2 regions of the Ruminiclostridium papyrosolvens DSM 2782 genome follow, and region 2 is predicted to be linked to the other one. Evidence: riboswitches for the same ligand, from Rfam matches in the RefSeq annotation. Region 2 holds a riboswitch; the other holds the start of a gene.
What was found. A riboswitch is a leader RNA that binds a small molecule or an ion and turns the genes downstream of it on or off. The one in region 2 is predicted to bind thiamine pyrophosphate.
Positions count from the first base shown of each region.

Region 1: linked by a shared signal. The riboswitch ahead of thiT (energy-coupled thiamine transporter ThiT) and the one ahead of thiD (bifunctional hydroxymethylpyrimidine kinase/phosphomethylpyrimidine kinase) in region 2 are both predicted to bind thiamine pyrophosphate.

Region 1 is NZ_CP119677.1:3,161,410-3,164,755, forward strand. It holds gene uvrA (excinuclease ABC subunit UvrA) at 1-1,720, opposite strand, end outside; TPP riboswitch at 1,925-2,037, shown strand; gene thiT (energy-coupled thiamine transporter ThiT) at 2,099-2,641, shown strand; partial or broken gene P0092_RS14175 (sporulation stage IV protein A) at 2,706-2,990, opposite strand; gene P0092_RS14180 (recombinase family protein) at 2,978-3,346, opposite strand, start outside.
Region 2 is NZ_CP119677.1:3,027,699-3,031,044, forward strand. It holds gene thiC (phosphomethylpyrimidine synthase ThiC) at 1-1,031, opposite strand, end outside; gene thiD (bifunctional hydroxymethylpyrimidine kinase/phosphomethylpyrimidine kinase) at 1,028-1,840, opposite strand; TPP riboswitch at 1,954-2,053, opposite strand; TPP riboswitch at 2,128-2,225, opposite strand; gene P0092_RS13525 (tocopherol cyclase family protein) at 2,265-3,242, opposite strand; gene P0092_RS13530 (alpha/beta hydrolase family protein) at 3,307-3,346, opposite strand, start outside.

The sequences.
Region 1 (3,346 bases), 130 kb from region 2:
CCACATGTCCTCCATGGATTCCTGCTCCGGGACCCATGTCAATGATATGGTCCGCTGCATGCATGGTGTCTTCATCATGTTCTACAACAATCAGCGTATTACCAAGGTTTCTGAGTCTGTTTAAGGTTTTCAGAAGTTTTTCGTTATCTCTTTGATGAAGACCTATACTTGGCTCATCCAGAATATAAAGCACTCCCATCAAGCCGGAGCCAATCTGAGTAGCAAGCCTTATTCTCTGTGCCTCTCCTCCCGATAAAGTTCCAGCCGGTCTTGAAAGTGTGAGATAGTCAAGACCAACGTCAACGAGGAAGCCTATCCTAGCCGCAATCTCTTTCAAAATCTGGTTTGCTATCATCTTATCTCTTTCACTTAGCTCAATGTTATCAAAAAATTCTTTTGTATCAGCAACAGACATAGACGATACTTCGTGAATATTTTTACCTCCGACTGTAACCGCAAGACTTTCAGGTTTTAATCTTGCACCCTTACAATCAGGACAAGGGTTGTCGCTCATGAACTGCTCGTAATACTGCTTCATGCTTTCTGATTGGGTTTCGTGATAACGGCGTTCAATGGAATTAATAACTCCTTCAAATGAAGCCATGTAGGACCCTTTGCCGTATTCTCTTTCGTAATCCACTTTCATTTTCTCGCCTTTAGTACCGTATAGGATGACATCTACTACTTCTCCCTGAAGCTTGTTAAACGGTGTATCCAAATCAAATTTATAATACTTTCCCAGGGCGTTGAATATCATCCTGGTATATGCATCCTCACTCTCAATATTCCATCCCGTAACATTAATGGCACCACTTGTAAGTGACAGGGATCTATCCGGTATAACAAGCTCAGGGTCTACCTTTAAAAGGTTCCCTAATCCGGTACATGTCTGGCATGCTCCAAAGGGATTGTTAAAGGAAAACATCCTTGGTACAAGTTCTTCTATACTGATTCCGCAATCACTGCATGCAAAATTCTGACTGAACAGAAGCTCTTCTTTACCGACTATATCTACTATAACTATACCACCGCTTAAGCGAAGTACTGTTTCCAATGAATCAACAAGTCTTTTCTGTATATCTCCACGCATTACAAGCCTGTCAACAACAATCTCAATGTTGTGCTTTTTGTTTTTATCCAGTTTAATCTCGTCATTTATATCTACTATTTGTCCGTCTACTCTAAGCCTGACAAAACCATCTTTTTTGGCATCCTCTATAAGCTTATGGTATTCCCCTTTTCTGCCTCTTACCACAGGAGCAAGGAGTTGTATTCTCGCTCCTTCTTCAATAGATATAATCTGGTCTACCATCTGGTCAACAGTTTGCTGTGCAATCTCCTTGCCGCACTTTGGGCAATGGGGAATTCCTATCCTTGAATACAAAAGCCTTAGGTAATCGTGAATTTCCGTTACAGTTCCTACGGTTGACCTTGGGTTTCTGCTGGTTGTCTTCTGATCTATTGATATTGCAGGAGACAAACCGTCAATATAGTCTACGTCCGGCTTGTCCATCTGACCCAGAAACTGCCTTGCGTAGGAGGACAGTGATTCAACATACCTTCGCTGACCTTCCGCATAAATAGTATCAAAGGCGAGAGAAGACTTACCTGAACCGCTTAATCCTGTTATAACAACAAATTTATCTCTTGGTATCTCAACATCTACATTTTTTAGATTATGTTCACGTGCACCTTTTATAAAAATATTATCCCTTATCATTTAAAACACCTTTTTCATAAATGTTATATTTTAACTATATATTAATTTTATCCTAAACACTTTTACCGCCTTTACTATTATACCAAATAGCAAAACAAATGCAAACATTTGTTCGATGTTTGCCAATATTTTATAAACCAACGGATAATTTTAAAGGTTGATAGTTGTTTTACTATCTGCTATAATCACTTTTATTAAAAAATTTAAATATTAAAGGGGAGCTGGAAAATAATTCGGCTGAGATAAGTATGTTTTACTTAAAACCCATGTACCTGATCTGGGTAATGCCAGCGTAGGAAATTTATTATGTCATACTCTGCGCTTTCCATCAGGTATGGCATTTTTATATTTTGTTATGGAAAGGACTGGATACCTATTATGAATAAAATGTCTACCAGAGTATTGGTGGAGGCAGGAGTTTTTATAGCTCTTGCACAGATTCTCAGTTTTATTAAATATGAAATGCCCTATGGAGGCTCTGTAACACTGGGAAGCATGGTTCCAATAATTATTTTTGCCATTCGTTGGGGTACAAAGCGTGGTATTCTTGTGGGACTTGTTCACGGTTTTCTGCAATTTGCTCTTGGAACACATTTTTCTTACCATCCCCTTGGCATATTTCTTGACTATATTTTCGCCTTCGGATGTCTTGGCCTTGCCGGAATATTCAAGAAAAATTTATTTTTCATACTTTTAAGTACGTCTTTAGCAATGCTGGGAAGATTTGTGTTTCACTTTCTTTCAGGAATCATTCTTTGGTATACATATGCTCCCAAAGGAATGAACATTTACCTTTATTCTCTTATATACAACGGTCAGTACATGGTGCCTGAGTTAATAATTACATCAGTTATTATATCTGCTTTGTATAAACCCTTACGTAAATATATTGCCAGACAGGGTACTCTTTATAAATATTAATATGCCAAAAAAGATGATTCTTTACCTTGAATCATCTTTTTTTGTTATTTATGTTTAATGTGAGCTACAGTATAATACATATCAATCCGCCGCTGCCCTCATTTATTATTTTCTGCAAGGTTTCCTGAAGTTTAAGCTGTGCATCCTCCGGCATTCTGAACAGCTTGTTCTGCAATCCCTCATTTACCAGTTCATGAAGAGACTTTCCGAATATGTTTGAGTCCCATAACTTGCCGGTATCATTTTCAAACTCTTTTAGCAAATATGATACTAACTCTTCAGATTGCTTTTCAGTTCCAACCAAAGGAGCTATTTCTGTTTCAATATCAGCCCTTATCATATGTATTGTGAGGAACAAACAGAAGTATTCTTTCTCTCTCGTAATATCTTATAATCAAAGGGTTTTGTCAATACTTTGAAATATACTTTCAAATCTACTTCATTTTTTTTATTTGTATTATATACTTCAATCTTTTCCAGTAATGACTCAATTAGTTTATTGTCCAGTCCCTCCTCGTAATTAATTTCCTTTGCAATTACTTTTCTCAGGGTTTCAACTGAATAGGTTATTTCTTTGTTTCTCAATTCATCCTCATCAAGTTCCTTTAACCTCATATTCAGTTTATCAATCTCCTGATTGAACCTATTGTTTCTTCTTTCAAACTCATCGTCTGACAGTCTTCCGTTTATACTTAACTCTAAAAG
Region 2 (3,346 bases):
TCTTTTACATCGGAAAGGTCAGGCAATCTTAAATGCTCTGCTGGAGTTACATAACACAAGAAATCTGCACCGTTAGCAGCCGCAATTGCTCCGCCAATTGCCGAAGTAATATGGTCATAACCCGGTGCTATGTCAGTTACCAAAGGCCCCAGTACATAGAAAGGTGCTCCATGACAGAGTCTCTTTTGAATAGTCATATTTGCAGCTATTTCATTTATCGCCATATGTCCCGGCCCCTCAACCATTACCTGAACATCTTTTTCCCATGCACGCTTGGTCAGGTTGCCCAATTCTATAAGTTCACTTAACTGTCCGGCATCTGAGCTGTCATTGATACTGCCGGGCCTCAATGCATCTCCTAAACTTATTGTGACATCATATGCTTTGAGAATTTCAAGAAACTCATCATAATATTCATAAAAAGGATTTTCATTTCCGGTCATCTCCATCCATGCAAAAAGAAGTGAGCCTCCTCTTGAAACAATATTTGTAAGTCTTTTTGAACGTTTGAAGCACTCAACGGCACGTTTATTTATTCCTGCATGAATTGTCATAAAATCCACGCCTTCCATAGCGTGAGCCTCAACTACTTTAAAAAAGTCCGAAGCCTTAATATCCATCAAGTCCTTTTCAAGGTAGCCTATGGCATCATACATGGGAACTGTTCCTATCATTGCAGGAGAGCGCTTAATAAGCTCTTTGCGGAAGGTATTTGTCTTTCCGTAATTACTTAGGTCCATTATGGCTTCAACGCCAAATTTGATTGACATATCAACCTTTTCCATTTCTTTTGTGTAGTCAGGACAATCTCCTGATATACCAAGATTTACATTGATTTTTGTCCTGAGTCCCTGGCCTATTCCCTCCGGACTGAGGGATTTGTGGTTTATATTAGCCGGAATAGCTATTTTACCCTCTCCCACAAGTTCCCTAAGCTTGTTTTCGTCCATTGACTCTTTCTGTGCAACAATCCTCATTTCTTTTGTAATAATACCTTTTTTTGCTGCTTCCATCTGTGTTTTGTAATTCATAGTGACCTCCAATTATTTAATCCGTTTTTATAAACTCCATATAAATGATGTGTGGGACCATGCCCCTTTCCGATTTCCAGGGAATGTTCAATTGCCATTGTGACGTATTCTTTTGCTTTTTCGACTGCTGTTGGAAAAGGCAGTCCCAAGGCAAGGTTTGAGGCTATGGCAGAGGAAAATGTACACCCTGTTCCATGGGTATTTTTTGTCTGAATTCTTTTAGTTGAATATATGTAAAATTCTTTTCCGTCATAAAGTATATCCTCCGCATCTCCCTTCAAATGTCCGCCTTTTATAAGGACACTTCCTGCACCCATGCGGTATATGCTGACAGCTGCCTTTTTCATATCCTCTGAGGTAGTTATCTCCATTCCTGTTATTGCCTCCGCCTCAGGTATGTTAGGAGTAAGCATACCCGCCAGTGGTATCAATCTTTTTATAAAAAACTCCAAAGCATCTTCTTTCATCAGGGCATGCCCGCCTTTTGCAATCATTACAGGGTCGATAACTACGTTTTCAGGCTTATAATTATCCAATTTTTCAGCAACAGCTTCCATACACTCTCTGCCTGACAGCATACCTACTTTTACAGCATCGGGTGTTATGTCTTCAAAAACTGCATCCATCTGTTTTTTAATCATATCAGGTGTTATGTCCTGAATATCAATAACCCGGCACGTATTCTCTGCTACCACCGACACAATAACACTCATTCCATAAACACCATGAGCAGCAAAGGTCTTTAAGTCTGCCTGAACTCCTGCTCCTCCGCTGCAATCAGAACCTGCAACTGTTAGTACTTTTTTCATTAATTGCTACACCTCCTTAATCTGAAAGGGGTATTTGTACCACTTGACCTTTGGAATGGTAAAAACATACAAAAAGATGCCCTCAAACAGGAAAGCACCTTTAACCTATACAATAATTAATCGTATTTGCTTCCCTACACCGGTATTAACCGACAGGTTCCAAGGGTCAGGTTTTACCTTCTCAACCAAAAATTGGTCCCCCCACAAGTCACTGCTATAAACTTTTCCAATAAAAAAACGCTCACCTTTGTAAGGTAAGCGGCATTTATCAAAATCTCTTCTAAAATTTCTGATAATATTTTGCTTCCCTACACCGGTGTTAACCGACAGGTTCCAAGGGTCAGGTTTTACCTTCTCAACCAAAATGGTTCCCCCGCAACTGTTACTATTAAATTTTATCATAATATAATAAATGGGTAAAGATTTAATTTTCCGTTTCAAATTGTAAGAAGTCCCCTGCCAGTTCCAATCCCGTATTATTACCCTTATCTGAAAAAATAATATTACCCTTTTTATCTTGCAAAATAACGTCTACCTGAGATGTTATACTTTCGGTTATATCTATATCCATCATACCGTTTTTCGGAGCCTTTAAAACTCCTCCCCTTGCTACTGAAGCTTTTATTGAAAGTATATTCTTTGAATCTTCCACAACAATTTCAAGAATGTTATTTACATAAGATAGCTTCTTAATTTTAGCTCCGGTATAAGTGGCAAACCTAAAAAAATCATCTCCAAACTTTAAAAATGAAATCAAACCGTCAAAACTTGAGGTCAACCATGGTATGGATGCAATAGAAAACATAAGACAAGTATTTTCCGATTTAAAATGATTGCATTGAAGCCAAATCCAAGACTTTGGAAAAGAAGTTCCCCAGTCCTTTTCAAGATACCCGTAACCTCCGGTAAAATCCGTATCCTTGCCATTGATACATAAAAATCCTTCAATCTCGCAATGTATGTTTACAATTCCGTGATAACATTCCATAAAGGGTATAAAAGAAAAAGGCCCCATAATACCCGGATTAAATATAGTTTTGGGAAACGGAACCACCTCTGTATAACCTATTTTACCTCTTAAATTGAAGCCCTCATCCTTTATATTAATAGAGAAACCATTTCTGTCGAAGTGATTGTCTTTTATGGAAATATGAAAGTCTTTTACAGAATATGAAAAGTCACTGATTGAAAACCTTTTGTAAAGTGTTTTCCCTGAAACCCCATCAATTATCTGTATAAAAGCATGCTTGTCGCTTTTGGTTTTTGACACACCGGGAATAACCGCATAAATATTTTTAGCATTTTTATCAATTATTTTAAAATACCAGCCCTCAAAATAGCCTCTACGTCTATATCTTCCCTGATATATTTCGGGGTTAAAAATTCTGTTGATTAAATACATAAAGAAACACTCCGTTAGTTGTATATAACGAAGTGTTCCCATTTTTTGAATTCTTAAGCTAGTATTATTTCTTTATAAAGGCTGCAATGTCATTTATAATGTAT